Regions from separate parts of the Alkalihalophilus lindianensis genome, predicted to be linked through region 3. Evidence: riboswitches for the same ligand, from Rfam matches in the RefSeq annotation. Region 3 holds a riboswitch; each other region holds the start of a gene.
The links. A riboswitch is a leader RNA that binds a small molecule or an ion and turns the genes downstream of it on or off. The one in region 3 is predicted to bind S-adenosylmethionine.

Region 1 (5,500 bases), on a different contig from region 3:
ACCATGTATACCGGGAGTGATTTTATCTGCAACAGCATCGCCTAAACGTGGAAGATCAGCATAATTCTCGACGATTGGGATGGTGATTTTCCCATCTTCTTCCCAGATGTTGAAAGCTTTTATCAATTCTTGATTTTGAAAAGTGATCGACCCTTGGTCCCCATACAGATCAGAGATGACATTATTGTCAACTGTATGAACATGAAGGGAGCATCCGGCATCAGTCTTTTGATAAATTCGCTGATGAAGGACCGTTTCCGCAGAGGGCTTCAGATTTGTGATTTCAACAGGGTGACCGTCGCTGTCTACTAACAAGAAATCCTCATCTGTCCTTTTCCTTTTATCTTTACCGCTAGCTGTAACGAGAAAGGTAAGAGGATCATCACTCACTTTAATGGATAAATTTCCACTAGTGCCGGGAAACCAGTCCCTCGCAGCTAGTTCGTCCTTAATATCAGCTAATTCGTTCCAATAGTTGTTTTGATGATCGATCGTTACACTCATCGACTCGTCACTTCCTTTTTGTGCTTAAGCGATTCAATCACTTCATAGAAGGTAGAGAAAGAGGAATGATTTAATTCAAGCTCCTGACATTTTTCCAACAAAAAGTTATCACACGCAAACACTTCATCTGCTTGCTTAGCAGCTTGTAAATCAGTAATCGAATCACCTATCACAATTTTGTAATACTCTTCATTAGGATATTGACGTAAAATGGATGGCTTGCAGCAGCCACAATCATTTGTGCAAAATGAATCGCAATGATGTGGCCATGTAATTGTAATGGTGTCTTGATTAAAATCACTTCCATTACAATATAAATCCTCTAGAACATCATATGGCTCTAGTACAGGTTGTACAAAAAAATCAATTCCACCGCTAACGACCTTAAAGGTAATATCATTTTCTTTAAGATAGGTTAAAAAGGGTTCAAAACCCTCTCTTATCTCTGCTTGTTTTAACACGAAATCAATAATTTCTTGTTTTCTCTCTACTGGTATGAGAGAAAACAGCCTGCCGACCCCTTCTCGAATGGAGATGCGTTCTGCTAAGATATCATCTTTTATATCTTCCCATCCATCTGGAGCAAATTGCTTCATAATCGCAATGATATTGTCTTTTGTCGTAATCGTACCGTCAAAATCACAAAAAATAATGAGCTTACGTTTATCTAATTGGCTCATGTAGGCTGTCCCCATAACTCTAGTGCTTGGGAAAGTTCTGGAGAACGCTGAGCGGTTTCTGTTAATGTGCGACCAGCTAATACACCATCAATCGCTTGCCTAAACGCTTGAGCTCCTGCACGGGCACCATTAGGATGGCCGTGTATACCGCCCCCTGCATTAATGATCGAGTCCACGCCGAAATCATTAATGAGAAGGGGGGTAAGGCCAGGGTGGATACCGGCTGAAGGAACAGGAAATGCTTTTTTGAGAGGGCCTTCTGACGTTAGAGCATCCGCAATATCAGCTGTTTCTTTTTGGTCAAGCGCAACACTTCCATATGGTGATGGAAACAAAACTAGATCTGCTCCCGCTAAGCGCAGTAGCTTTCCAAGAAGCACTTTATTCGAAAATCCGTAAAAAGGTGATTGGGTAAGAGCACCGGAAACAGCAGGGTGTGCCATGATCGGTAGTGGGATATCAGGATCTTCGGCCAACTCCTGCAAGACATCTAGGCCATATGCAAATACATTAAACAACAAGGCACTAGCGCCAAGCTCAGCAGCCTGTTTCGCTTTTGCTCTCAATTCGGACGTTCGTCCAGTTAAATTGACCGCATATAGTTTTCTTTCTCCAGTACGCTCATACGCATCATTTAGTACAGAAGCTCCTACTTGAATTCGTTTTTCAAACGGAGTTAATTCGTTATCAAATAAAATCTCGTCATCTTTTACAAGATCAATTCCACCTGTAACTTGTTCTGTTAATTGCTTTTCAAATTCTGAAAGGTCTTTACCGATCATGCCTTTAAATATACTCATTAACAAAGGACGATCATGTACATCTAGAAGATTGCGAATCCCTTCTATTCCGTATTGCGGGCCAGGGAATTTAGATTCTAATTGAGGGTCAAGTTGAATATCCACAAGCTTTACTTCACCATCTAAAGATAACTTTCCGAAAAGGGTCGTTAAAATGGCTGGCAGGTCTGGACTGAAATTGGCTGAAGGGTAGGCGATCTTAATTAATCCTGCACTACGTCCCTCTTTGAAGTAACGATTTGTATCCTCGTTTTCAGGTAGAGCCTGAACGTCTACAACTTCCCCTTTATGTTTTTCTAGTTGTTTTTTTTCAAGCGCAGGAAGATGCGTCCAAGAACCAATCGTTAAGCCGAGTGCAATCGATTCAGCTTTTTTGTGGAGATCTCCTTTACGGTCGTGAACAAGATAGGTTGCTGTAATGTGACTCATAGTAAGTTGAGTCCTCCTCTCATCAAATAAAAAGTCCTCTTCAACATTGAAAGAGGACTGAATGGATCATAGAATGTCCTCTTATCTTTCAAGCTTACGCTGTGAGAATTAGCACCTTGAATCAACACGAATGTGTTGAAACAGGTTGCCGGGTTTCATAGGGCTCGTCCCTCCACCTGCTCATAATAAGAGTTTATGGTTGTATGAAATTATCGAAAACGTTGTAATGAATTATGACAGTTGTCGAGAAGTCTGTCAATTGAAAAAATTAATTGTTAGAATCTATTGACAAAAGAATCGATCGCTCGTATCATTACACTCAACCTCTCAAATTTGGAAAAACTTGAGATCAACTACATAGCAACTCTTATCGAGAGCTGGCTGAGGGAATTGGCCCTATGAAGCCCGGCAACCGACCTACTCACCCTATCTATTCGGTGAAAACCTTTAAGGTTTTAAGGCACGGTGCTACATCCAACAGACGGTGCAAGTCACCGGCCTGAAAGATAAGAGGACGGATTCATTCATTCGGCCTCTTTCTTAAACAGAAAGTGGCTTTTCTATTTGATAAAGAGAAAAAGGGGAGAGATGAAAGGTGAAAAGAGTAAATTGGGTTAAAGCATGGGGAGTGACAATTGCTTCGGCAATCTTGTTAGTAGGTTGCGGAAGTGGCGAGGAAGCGAGCCGTGCACAAGAAGATGTCAATCTTGAAGGCGTTCCTGAACGATTTGCTACTGGTGAAGGGTCCAAGGTGAAAGTAATCCGAAAAATTGGCGGGGATGATCATACTGCACAATTCTTAGCAGGTGTAAAAGAAGAAGGAGAATCTATCGGCTTTAATGTCGATATTTTCACTGCAAATGGGGATACAGCTAGGTACCATGATGCCATTTCACAAGCAATAGATGATGATTATGATGGGCTTGTTCTCTCTCATGGGGATGATGCTGCTACTGTTGATGCGGTACAGCGCGCGGTTGATCAAGGAATCGAGGTTGTAACTTTTGATTCGAACGAGGATTTAGAAAACATTGAAGGTGTAACGTTAACTTCTCAAGATGATGAAGAATTAGCTTCTCTTGCTCTTGAACAACTAGTAGAAGACTTTAACGGGGGAGCGAATATCTTATATTTATGGGTGGACGGATTTCCTCCTATGGTTAGAAGAAACAATGTTTATCAAAATGTGTTAAATGAAAACCCTGGCTTAAATGAGCTTGAGAGATTTGGAGTGGCTGCAGAGGACACATCAACTCAAACTCAAAATGCGGTATCAGCTATGTTAAACAAATACCCAGAAGGTGAAATTGATGCAATCTTTGCAACGTGGGATGCCTTTGCGATTGGCGCTGCTCGTGCAATTGAAGAAGCAGGTCGTCATGAAATAAAAATATATGGAATTGATGTTTCGAACGCTGATTTGCAAGTCATGCAGCAGGAAAACAGTGCGTGGGAATACACAGCTGCTGTTGATCCTAAGCTGATTGGGGCTATTAACCTTCGTATTTTAGCGAAAAAATTAGCAGGAGAAGAAACACCACAATTTTATGACTTAGAAGCAACACTGATCTCAAGAGATGACTTAGTTCAAGGTCAAGGAGATGTAAACATGGTTAGTCTTGGAGAGCTTGTTTCAGGTTGGGGTCAATCTGATGAGTTTGAAGAGGACTGGATTAAAACGTTAAAGAACCATCATGAATAAACAGGTGATTGTATGAATCTACAAATGAATAATATTTCAATTGAATTTCCAGGTGTGAAAGCTCTTAATGATGCCTATTTTGAAGCGGAGACTGGAACAGCTCATGCTCTAATAGGTGCCAATGGAGCTGGAAAGTCCACACTTATGAAAGTGCTATCAGGTGTCTATACTCATCACTCGGGTCAAGTCTATCTAGACGGAAAAGAAGTGACTATCCGCTCACCTAGAGATGCACAAAAGTTAGGAATACAGATTGTCTATCAAGAAGTAGATACAGCTCTTGTGCCCAACTTAACGGTTGGAGAGAATATTGTACTGAATGATCTGGCGGCCAATAAAGAGAAATCGTTTTTTATGAATTGGAAAAACGTTCATAGCAAAGCGACAGAAGTATTAAGGTCGCTTCAGGTACATTTATCATCCAAAACTCTCGTGAGTGAATTAACTCTCGCCGAAAAACAAATGGTACTTATAGCGAGAGCAGTCACCACTGATTGTAAATTTCTAATTTTAGACGAACCGACGGCACCGTTAAGTTTATCGGAAACAAGAGAGCTTTTTCGAATCGTTAGGGAACTTAAGCAGAAGGATGTCGGTGTGATTTTTATCTCACACCGCTTACCTGAGCTTTTTGAAATCTGTGATTCTATTACAGTGATGCGTAACGGTGCCTATGTGATAAAGGAAGCGATTGCTGATACGTCTACTAAAAAGGTAGTAGAGCATATGCTCGGAGAAAAATTAGAAGAACAGTTTCCAGAGAGACAAGCACAATTTGGTGAAGTGATGTTTCGCACTAAAGGGCTCTCAGATGGAGGGAAAGTGAAAGCTGTAACGCTCGATGTACGTGAAGGTGAAATCATCGGTGTTGCAGGGTTAGTAGGAGCAGGCAAAACGGAACTGTGTAAGCTATTGTTTGGTGCGACACCAAAGAAAACAGGAGAAATGATGTTGAAGGGAAAATCTCTCACTCTTTCTAATCCAACTGATGCGGTGGAAAGTGGGATCGCTTTTGTTCCTGAAGAGAGAAGAAAAGAAGGTGTATTAGTAGAAGAGACGGTTGTAACCAATCTTTCCGCTTCAAGTATGAACCACTTCCTAAAAATCTTTAGCTTTTTGGATTTTAAAAAAGAGAGAGCCAAGGCGGAGGAAATGATTAACGTATTGGGAGTGAAAACACCGAGCACGGAAACATTGGTTAAAAATCTATCCGGTGGAAATCAACAGAAAATAGCGATCGGTAAGTGGCTTATTTCAGATGCAGATCTTTATATTTTTGATGAACCAACCAAAGGGATAGATGTGGGGGCAAAGAAAGATATTTTCAATTTAATTGCCGGTCTAGCTGAAAGAGGGAAATCAGTGATTTACGCCTCTTGTGAACT
Region 2 (5,500 bases), 560 kb from region 3:
CCTTTAGATACAACTTTTAGTGCGTCAATATCAAGACCAGAATCGATCTCATCAAGGATTGCAAGTTTTGGCTCAAGCATCATTAGTTGAAGAATTTCATTACGTTTCTTCTCTCCACCAGAAAATCCTTCGTTCAGGTAACGTTGTGCAAACTGTTGATCCATTTCAAGAAGATCCATTTTCTCATCTAGCTTACGGATGAATTTCATTAAAGAAAGTTCTTCGCCTTCTTCACGACCTGCATTAATAGCAGAGCGTAAGAAATCTGCATTCGTAATACCACTAATTTCAGAAGGGTATTGCATTGCTAGGAAAAGACCAGCTTGTGCACGCTCGTCCACTTCCATTTCAAGTACATCTTCACCGTTCATTGTTACAGATCCACTTGTGATTTCATATTTAGGGTGTCCCATAATTGCAGATGCTAGTGTTGATTTACCTGTACCATTTGGTCCCATGATTGCGTGAATTTCTCCACCGTTAATTTCAATACTGAAGTCTTTAAGAATTTCCTTTCCTTCAATTGAAACGTGTAAGTTCTCGATTTTTAAGAATGGTGCTGACATCTCTATGACCTCCAATTTATTTTGCTTTATCTAAAAGCAGTGTGATTTCGAGTTATATCGAATTATTCTCAATCTATTCTCATTACAATCTTATAACAAATCCAACGTAAGTTCAAGGTAACAAGACTGTCATCTCTTCATTATATAGTAGAGTGATTTATACAGAAAGAGAGTGGCACCTATTTGGTACCACTCTCCTTATATAATTTTCTTCTTCTATTCTATGCGTGTTGTTGATTGAATTCTTTCGCAATCTGGTTGCAGCGTTTGTAATCTTCCTCACGAGCTTTTTCAATTTCCATTCTTTTGTCTAGACTTCGGTTGTACTCAGCATAACCTATTCCATGTGCAGAATGCATTGCTTTTTCCATATCACTCGTATACGCAGCGTCTAATGATTGGATAGTAAATCAATCCCTTCTCTTTTGATACACGTATCTTAACATGATCGCTTTAATTGACCAAAGTGCAAAAAAGAGCTTAAGACCCCTTAAATGGGATTCAGTTCACCTGCGACATTGTCAGAAAACTTACCATTACGATAACTCCGGATTACGTCATTTTTCAGCTCATCCCAATTATTGCTGCATTTGACTACCTTTGCCACTAAGGTCGGTCATCGCTTCTTGCACAAGGGTTACAGCCTGACTCATGGCAGCTCCACCACCAAAAGCCGCGGTCACACCTAGTGCTTCTAAGATCTCATCTTCTGTGCACCCTTGATCCAGACAGCCTTTTGTATGATAAATAATGCAATATTCATCTTGAGCAAACACACTAATACCTAACGCAATCATTTGCTTTTCTTTTTGCGAAAGCTTTCCTTTGGCAAAACAGGCCTCAGTGAACGCATTGTATTTCTTTGCAATGTCAGGCATTTTTTCAGTGAAGTGCCCTAAGCCTTCTTTATACTCATGTAGCGCCATTTGAATGGCACTTGATTGTTGTTGCTGCTGATCCATCTACAATCCCTCCTTAAGTTGATTCCATTTCAATGGTAGTATTCGAATCAATGCGTTCATTTATACAAAAAAAGAGCACCACTAAGGGCACTCTTTACTGTTCTATTCTTCAGTTAATGGAATAACAGCACCATCATACTCTTCATTAATGAAGTCTTGAATTTCTTGCGATTGTAGAACTTCAACAAGCTTCAGTACTTCAGGACGCTCTTGATCTTCAGCACGAACAACGATTAAGTTTGGCTGAAGAACTTCTTCGTCTTCAAAAGCAATTCCATATTGCTCAACATCTACTCCGCCTTCAAGTGCATAGTTCGTGTTAATCACCACTGCATCACCTTCGCCACTTTCAAATGAAGGAGCAAGCATACGCGCTTCAACTTGAGTTGATCCAAATTGAAGATTTTTAGGGTTTGATGAAATATCTTCAATTGTTGCTAATTGACCTTCTTCAACGTCTAACTCAATTAAGCCAGCACGCTCAAAAATCGGAAGGATACGACCGTGATCACTAATTGAATCACTCATAATGATGGTTGCACCTTCAGGAAGCTCATCTAAGCTTGCGTACTCTTGTGAATACACACCAATTGGTTCAGCGTGAATAGCACCCGCGCTAACGAAATCATAATCATTTTCTTCAATTTGCATATCTAGGTAACCAGGCGTTTGGAAGTAGTTCACATCGATATCTCCATCACGCAATGTTTGGTTTGGTAAAATATAATCTTGGAATACTTGTACTTGAAGGTCAATTCCTTCTTCAGCAAGCAATGGTTGTGCCGCTTCTAAGATTTCTGCATGTGGTACAGCAGAAGCCCCCACTACTAATGTTGATGATTCACCTTCTCCTGCATCTCCTTCAGTTGTTTCTTCCTCAGCACCACCACATGCTACAAGTGATACCGATAATGCTGCAGCTGCTACTACGCTTAAAAACTTTTTCATCTTTCTTTTCCCCCTACCTTTTATCTGTTTTATTTGTAAAATAATCACCTATCCATTGAATAACAAATACTACCAACAGAATAGCGATCGTTGCTACTAAAGTAATTTGACTATTGTTTCGTTGGAATCCTTCTAAGTAAGCGAAGTGACCAAGACCACCCGCTCCAATGACACCCGCCATCGCTGTGTAACTGACTAAAGCAATCGCTGTAACTGTAATACCAGAAATAAGGGCTGGTAAGGATTCTGGAATTAATACTTTGCGAATGATTGTCCAATTGCTTGCCCCCATTGATTGAGAAGCTTCAATAACTCCTTTATCAATTTCACGAAGGGCAATCTCGACCATACGTGCATAAAACGGTGCAGCTCCAATAATCAAAGCTGGTAGGGCTGCATTTGCCCCTAGCATCGAACCCGTTAATGCTCGTGTAAATGGAATGAGTAAGACGATCAGAATAATAAATGGAATCGATCTGAAAATATTTACAATAAAACCGGTAATCCCATTGACCACTGAATTTTCCCAAAGGTTACCTTTGCTTGTTAAATATAAAACCAGTCCTAGGATAATCCCTATAATAAATGTCGCTAATACAGAGATGGATGTCATGTAAATGGTCTCAAGTGTAGCATCCCACAGTCGATCCCCTTTTACATCAGCTAGAAATTGATCAAGCATACGTGATCACCTCCACTTCCACTTTCTTGCTTTGGATAAAGGCAATGGCACGTTCCACTTCTTCTTTTTGGCCATTTAAGGCAACAAATAATGTTCCATATGACCCTTCATGAATCTTGGTAATTTTTCCTTGAACAATATTAACTTCAACATCGAACGTACGGATAAGCTGAGTAATCAATGGACTCTCTGCTTCTTCCCCAACAAATGTTAATTGCACAATGTGTCCTTCTGGGTGATCAGCCAACATTTGCTTAATCGCATCCGTCGTTTCCTCAGGTTCCGTAATCTGTTTCACAAACTCTTTTGTCATTTCTTCTTTTGGCTTACGGAAAACATCAAGCACTGGACCTTGCTCAACGACTTTTCCAGCCTCCATTACAGCAACTTGATGACAAATTTTGCGGATGACATGCATTTCATGCGTGATGAGAACGATCGTTAATCCTAACTTCTCATTAATATCTACAAGCAAGTCCAAAATCGAATCAGTTGTCTTTGGATCAAGAGCTGATGTTGCTTCATCACAAAGTAAAACTTTCGGATTGTTTGCAAGAGCTCTTGCAATCCCAACACGCTGCTTTTGACCACCACTTAATTGCGATGGATAGCTATCTCCGCGTCCTTTTAAACCGACTAGTTCGATTAATTCATTGACACGCTTTTCACGTTCACGCTTTGCTACTCCTGCTATCTCCAAAGGAAAAGCAATATTATCGCGAACAGTACGAGACCAAAGTAAGTTAAAGTGTTGGAATATCATGCCGATCTCCTGACGTGCTCGTCTTAGCTCCTTTGTTGATAGAGCCGATAGCTTTTTACCGGCTACAGTAACGTCTCCCTCGGTCGGTCTTTCTAACATATTTAACATACGAATCAACGTACTTTTACCTGCACCACTATATCCAATGACCCCAAAAATCTCACCTTCAGCAATCGTTAAATCCACACCGTCAACTGCGTGAACCGGGCCATTTTTCGTTTCGAATCGTTTACGAATCGATTGTAACGAAATCATATTTAATCCCTACTTTCCTTCTATCCTTTCAATTCTACTCACCTCAATTAGTAGAATTGAAAGACGTTGATGCTCATCTATTCAGTGACAATTTGCCCTGTTGTCGTTCAAAAAATAACCATAAAAAAACCCTTCTGTTTTAAGATGAACAGAAAGGTGTATGTTAGATATCCTCTGTCTCATCTATCAAAGCTTATGCTTTGCAGGAATTAGCACCTTCTAAATCAAGCGTTGATTTAGTGGTTGCTGGGTTTCATCGGGCCAGTCCCTCCACCTCTCTGGATAAGAGATATAAAGTTGTTGTTTGCTTTTGCATGAGTGCATCATAGCATGGCGGATTTTTTGCTGTCAACGATTTTATGCTGAAAGATGAGATGAAGATTTTTCCGTTGCTTTTTTCTCTCTAAATACAAGGAAGAAATAGATCGAACCAATCAGATAAAGACTAGCCGTAATCGTAAACACGTAGGCATAACCATAGTAAGAACCATAGATCATAACAAGCGTGGTCGACACCGGTCCCATAACAGCCCACCCTAATTGAAAGACCATTTGCCCTACTGAATTCGCAAGACCTTTCATGGAATCATCGACTTTTCTCATCATTAAAGCCATTTGAATCGGATTCCCCGCATTCATTAACGCTTGCCTAAATAAAAATCCGATCACAGCGAGCCAGAGCACTTCTGTATAAGCCGTCAGGAGGAGAAACGGAAGGGATGAGAGCTGCAGAATCACTACAGCTTTCACTTCACCTACTTTTCGTACTACGGTTGGGCCGATCATTAAAGCGATCGCCGTCATCGCTTGACCTAAAGATAAGATAATGCCCACCACTGAATAACTTACGTCAAATCGATCTGTAAAATATAAGTTCAAATAAGGAATGACTAGACCAGACCCAAAACCAATTAATAAATTGGCTACGGCGAAAAGTCCAATAACCTTTAGACTTGAGCGATGGGTCGTAAACAATTTACCAAGAGAGCTAGCCCCTGTTTTCTGTTTGCGCACCTTTTGTTCCTCGCGAATCTTTATAATTGGGATTAAGGCGAGGAAAAATAAGCAAGCTCCAAACAGCAAGGTGATTCGCACACTCGTCAACATTGTTAATCCAAATACAGTATGAAAGAGGTCGGATAGCGTCCCACCAAGTGTATTCCCAATGACATTAGCAACCATAATAAGCGCAAAGTTAAAGCTAAATAGATGCACTCGCTCTTTTTCCGAGGAATTCTCAGCAAGCAAAGGGATAGAGGATACTTGAATAAAGGCCATAAACAATCCCGTCATAAAAGCTGTCGCAAGTAACATCGTCTCAGCT
Region 3 (5,500 bases):
TATTACTTCCGGATTTTCCATTAATATTTTTGCTGACCATAAACGATCATTCAAATTACATTCATACTTCTCAAGCTCTGTAGCCATTGCTCCGTCAATAATTATGATAGGAAAGTTATTCAGAATTTGTTCTATTGGATTCATTTCTTAACCTCCTTCCCACGTCTTAACTCATTTTAATATCTTTTAATTAGTTCCTAATTACTTTACCTAAAAATTTCTTCGTTCTTTCCACACTAGGATTGTTAAAAATTTGTTCAGCAGTTCCCTCTTCAATAATAGTACCGTCTTCCATAAAGATTACACGGTCAGAGATCTCACGTGCAAAATTAAGCTCATGTGTAACAATTAACATCGTATTTCCTTCATTTGCTACACCTTTTATAGTTGTCAAAACTTCATCAACTAACTCTGGATCAAGAGAGGAAGTCGGTTCGTCAAACAATAAAACTTCTGGATTGAGTGCAAGTGCCCGAGCAATACCAACCCTTTGTTGTTGACCGCCTGATAGCTGTGCTGGATAGTGACTTAACCTATTATTTAAGCCAACTCTTTCAAGAATGTCTATACTTATCTTTTTAGCTTCATCCTTATTAATTTGCTTAACACTTGTTAAACCAATCATCACGTTTTGTAACACTGTTAAATTTTTAAATAAATTATATTGTTGAAAGACCATTCCTGTCGAAGTTCTTAAAGAAAAAATATCAGTCTTACTTGCTGATTCAACATTTACTCTCTTATCACTAACCTCAACGATTCCACTAGTAGGCTGCTCCAAGAAATTAATGCATCGTAAAAGTGTTGATTTACCTGAGCCACTTGGTCCTAAAATAGAAACGACCTCCCCTCTATTAACGGTAAGGTTAATCCCCTTTAGCACATGCTGGCTATCATAGTACTTATGGATATTTTCCAACTTAATCATGAAGAAATCCCTCTTTCATATCTACGAGCTCGCCTTTCTATTATAACTAGCAATCTCTCAACTATAATACAAAGAATCCAGTAGATAATAGATACAGCAATATACACCTCAAAGAATGCTAACCCACGAGAACCAAGAATTTTGGCTTGTCCCATAATATCTATAACACCAATAATAAAAACAAGAGAAGTGTCCTTAATCGAACTAATAAACACATTTCCAATGTTAGGTATTGCTACTGCCAAAGCCTGTGGGAAAATAATTTTAAGCATCATTTGTGTAGGGCTCATACCTATAGATTTAGCAGCTTCAAATTGCCCCCGATCAACCGACTCAATAGCAGACCTAATTGTTTCAGACAAATAAGCACCCAAATTAATAGAAAATGCTAATAATGCATATACTTCAGGGGCTATTATATTAACATCTACGTATTGAAGCCACCCATATTCGATCTGTAAATAGTAAATAACCTTAGGTATTCCGTAGAATACAAGATAAATTTGAACTAATAGCGGAGTTCCTCTGATAAAAGATATATATAAAGAAGAAATTACCCTTAGTACTGGAACTCTATATATTTTTATAAGTGCTGTACCAATCCCAATAAATAAACCCAAAATTAATGAACCTACAGCTATCCCTACTGTAATAGGTAGCCGTGAGATAATAGCAGGAAAGCTTTCTATCAAATAATTAACATCTAGTAAATTCTCCATTTTATCTTTCCTTCTCCAAACTTATTCAGGGATATATTCTCCACCAGTCCATTTTTTTGACAGCTCGACTAACGTACCATCTTCCTTAAGTTGTTTCAGAATAGGATCAATTAGTGCCTTTAACTTCACGCCCTGCTCCTCATTCTTGAATACGATTCCCATGTTATCATTAACTAGAGACTGTCCCACAATTTCTACATCTAAATCATACTTTTCCAATACTGTATTGATCATAATAGGATCATTTACATAGGCATCTATGCGACCGTTTTGTACATCTTGCAAAATTTCAGAAGGGTTTCCACTTTCGCTATAACTTAAAACAATATCATTATCTACTTTTTTGTTATGTTCTTCTAGCAATAATGTATAAGAATCTCCTGCTAAAGCTCCAACATTCTTGCCTTCTAAATCCTCTAATGTTTGAATATCTTCTCTGCCTGCTTTCACAACAATAACCGTTTCTGCTGCAAAATATGATTCATCGGTAAATAAGTACTTTTCCTCACGTTCCGGTGTTTTCGCTACTTGATCTGCTATTGCCTGAATTTTATTTGACTCTAGTGCAAGAAACATACTATCCCAAGGGGTGGCAACGAACTCGAATGTATAACCATCCAATTTTTTGTCAATTTCTTTTACAACTTCAACATCATACCCTGTAAGTTCGTTGTTCTCATCTGCAAATGCAAAAGGAGGATAATCATTTTGTGTTCCTACTAAAATTACTTGATTGTCAGTTGCACTAGTTGCTTCCTTTGACGAACAACCATTTAATATTCCAATTACTCCTAATAGTAAAAACACGGATACAAGTAAGTAATATTTTCTTTTCATTTTTTAAAGCTCCTTTGTTTATATAGAGTGATAAATCAATTTAATGTTGAAAAAAGCAATACTATATTTATATTTTTCCTAAATGGATAGAAGCGAAGTCCCATGTTTTTTCAATAATCATTCTGATTCTTAAATACCAATCCTCTCTTTTTTTAACGCTGATTACAGTAATTTATTTATCTATATAGATTCTAGTTTATTTAGATCAAAGTAAAATTCCCCCCTACCAATCTGTGAAGATAGATATCCTATGCTTTACCTTCTGTCTCTTAATCTCCCTTTATATACAAAAAAGCCCCTTTCAATCGGAAAGAGGCTTTAATCTAACCCTTATCTCTCAGAATGAAACACTCTGCAGGAATTAGCACCTTTCATAAAATGATGGTTGCTGGACGTCATCGGGCCTGTCCCTTAGTCTCTCATGATAAGATATTTAATTTTTGACATATAAAGATATTATTTGACATTAAGTCTAATGTCAAATACATTTTTATACTATTCTAAATTTATACAAAATATTTTATGTAAAAATGGAAATTATATAATATGAGTTCATATATCTCATCAAAGCAAAAAACCTCATTTACTTATGATACGGTTCTTCGTAATGCATCTAAATGAGGTGTGTTTTTTAACACATATTGACTATAAGGCTATTGCTAGTGAACGTTTATACAAATAATACCGAAATTTTCATAGTTATTTATTAAGTTCTATCGCCTCTTGAATCATCGAAATAAACAAATCTGGCTTAATATCCTCTATTTTTTTCACCTGTATATGACGCATTTGTTTACCTGTCCCTTGAAGTACAGCTTCTTTATCAGTAAGGTCTGAACCTTGATAAAATCCTAAGTTAACATGTTTTTTTGCAGGCGCTAAATAACAAACCAGTCCATTTTGGTCATAGCTTGGTTTAGACCATTTGACTTCTTCGATGATTTCCGGAGAGGACTTAAAAATAAGCACTCTTAGATTGTTAGTTATATCTTGAATAGGCTCAGGAAGCGCTTCAATTAATTTCGTTACCTCTATATTTTCTCTTTGATCCATGATATCCTCCTAGTTTTTAAAATCGTTGGTTAAATTCACTTCCATTAAATAAAAAACATCATCAAAGTTCCAATGATTGTCAGAGCAATCACATGATATCCAACAGCAATAAAAAAGATGGATAAAGGTTTCTTACTATTTGTTCCTAACCCAAATATAAAATCTTTTGCATAAGCAAGCGCCACTATTATTCCAACTCCACCTCCTAATAGTGCTCCATCCATTAACGTTTGGGCCTGCGATAGTAGGAGTAAACCATACAACATCGTTGAGGTCAGAAATGTTACTAAAGTAAGCAACCCATATTTAGGTTGTTCCGGCTTAATTTTCAATAGATCTACCCAACGATTTCCTAATAGTGTATAGTAAATCATACCACTTACCATATACACTACAACTCCTGATATGATTGCTAAGATCATATAACTCCCTACCTTCTCTTTTCATTTTTTTTTACTGGTATACAAATTTTATGAATCATACGTTTATACATTTTGTTCTTCATCCTCTTCCATCATATAGACAAATTCAAATGGATAATCCCAGGTTGTCACAAACAACACGGGAAATTCATTATGGTAGTAATAAGCGTTTATTTCCGTGTTTGAAATAATTAATGTTTAAAGCCTCCATTTTTCCGATTTAGAAATTAGCTAATAAGTCGGTACCTACTAATATTACACCCCCCCATAAATAACTATATTTTCTTTAGGCGTTATGAAAGGGATATCTTAGAAATTGGACCATTTTTATATTGTACTTAACCTAATTATCCAATCAATCCAATGTATGGATTAAAAGAAAAATAAGAGAAATTCAAACTCAAAACATGCTTTGATACAGCAAATGTTAATTTAAGCCTACATAAAATCAAACAGCACCTTTCACATTAAGAAAAGTGCCATTTGAAATTTCCAAAAAACCTCATTTACTTATGGTACGGTTCTCCTCGATTAATCCGAAACGCTCGATACACTTGCTCTAATAACACGAGTCTCATCAGTTGATGGGGTAGCGTCATTTTTGAGAATGACAACGCATAGTTGCTGCGCTGCATGACGTCATCACTTAGTCCGAGTGAGCCTCCGATCACAAAGGCTATTTTGCTTTTTCCGTATGTAGCAAGTTGGTCAATCTCCTTCGCTAAATGCTCTGAGGTGAGTTGTTTACCTTTGATTTCAAGTGTGATAACATGCGTATCTGGTCCGATTTTTGCTAGGATTCGTTCTCCTTCTTTCTGCTTTACAATTTCCATATCGGCCTCACTTAAATTCTCTGGCGCTTTTTCATCAGCTACTTCGATTAAATCAATCTTTGCGTAAGCACCTAGTCTTTTCGTATACTCCGAGATTCCTTGTTTTAAATATTTTTCTTTTAATTTTCCTACTGAAATAATAGAGATATTCACAGCGTGTATTCCCTCATTCATTTTTATTTATCCACAGAAGTTATCCACATATCAACATTGTTAGTAACTGATTATTTCGCAATTGAGTAAACGGCAGACTTTTCACAATAGCTACATGTTGTGGATAATTGTTCTTCTTCCCTTACTTTTTCAATAATTGGTGCTGTCTCGTATTCATCTACAACGATATCCATTGCTAATTCAATATGTTCCTCACATGCAAATTCCATAAAAAACCGTCCTTTCGTTTTCACGCATTTTATTATAGCATACCCTTTGTTTAGCTGTGGGCAACTCTTAAAACAGAAAAAAGCAGAGTTATGTGGATAACTCTGCTTTTTGATTTATTTTAAAAGCTTTGTTGTTCGGCTAACTGAATCGTGACAGTTTCGAGCGTACCGTTTCGATAATAGCTCACTTCTACTTCGTCTCCAACTTGCTTTTCCGTATATAGAAATCTTCTTAAATCATGACCGTCTGCAATGTCTTCTCCATCAATTTTAACGATCACATCATATTGCTCAAGGCCAGCTCGTTCTGCTGCTGACATCGGCG

Region 1: linked by a shared signal. The riboswitch ahead of RYX56_RS04915 (sugar ABC transporter substrate-binding protein) and the one ahead of RYX56_RS09895 (transporter substrate-binding domain-containing protein) in region 3 are both predicted to bind S-adenosylmethionine.
Region 2: linked by a shared signal. The riboswitch ahead of RYX56_RS07290 (methionine ABC transporter ATP-binding protein) and the one ahead of RYX56_RS09895 (transporter substrate-binding domain-containing protein) in region 3 are both predicted to bind S-adenosylmethionine.

Annotation. Positions count from the first base shown of each region.
Region 1 covers NZ_JAWJBA010000001.1:913,617-919,116, reverse strand. Annotated here, with positions in the region: gene RYX56_RS04930 (methylthioribulose 1-phosphate dehydratase) at 1-504, opposite strand, end outside; gene RYX56_RS04925 (2-hydroxy-3-keto-5-methylthiopentenyl-1-phosphate phosphatase) at 501-1,184, opposite strand; gene RYX56_RS04920 (2,3-diketo-5-methylthiopentyl-1-phosphate enolase) at 1,181-2,413, opposite strand; SAM riboswitch class I at 2,492-2,605, opposite strand; SAM riboswitch class I at 2,778-2,926, shown strand; gene RYX56_RS04915 (sugar ABC transporter substrate-binding protein) at 3,009-4,115, shown strand; gene RYX56_RS04910 (sugar ABC transporter ATP-binding protein) at 4,128-5,500, shown strand, end outside.
Region 2 covers NZ_JAWJBA010000002.1:100,845-106,344, forward strand. Annotated here, with positions in the region: gene sufC (Fe-S cluster assembly ATPase SufC) at 1-566, opposite strand, end outside; gene RYX56_RS07270 (YuzK family famiily protein) at 788-925, opposite strand; gene RYX56_RS07275 (carboxymuconolactone decarboxylase family protein) at 1,145-1,528, opposite strand; gene RYX56_RS07280 (MetQ/NlpA family ABC transporter substrate-binding protein) at 1,631-2,476, opposite strand; gene RYX56_RS07285 (methionine ABC transporter permease) at 2,490-3,158, opposite strand; gene RYX56_RS07290 (methionine ABC transporter ATP-binding protein) at 3,151-4,176, opposite strand; SAM riboswitch class I at 4,353-4,465, opposite strand; gene RYX56_RS07295 (MFS transporter) at 4,534-5,500, opposite strand, start outside.
Region 3 covers NZ_JAWJBA010000002.1:660,095-665,594, forward strand. Annotated here, with positions in the region: gene mmuM (homocysteine S-methyltransferase) at 1-144, opposite strand, end outside; gene RYX56_RS09885 (amino acid ABC transporter ATP-binding protein) at 191-928, opposite strand; gene RYX56_RS09890 (amino acid ABC transporter permease) at 925-1,647, opposite strand; gene RYX56_RS09895 (transporter substrate-binding domain-containing protein) at 1,669-2,484, opposite strand; SAM riboswitch class I at 2,812-2,915, opposite strand; gene RYX56_RS09900 (DUF1801 domain-containing protein) at 3,184-3,537, opposite strand; gene RYX56_RS09905 (DUF1761 domain-containing protein) at 3,582-3,959, opposite strand; gene rlmH (23S rRNA (pseudouridine(1915)-N(3))-methyltransferase RlmH) at 4,466-4,945, opposite strand; gene RYX56_RS09915 (CxxH/CxxC protein) at 5,017-5,175, opposite strand; gene RYX56_RS09920 (S1C family serine protease) at 5,295-5,500, opposite strand, start outside.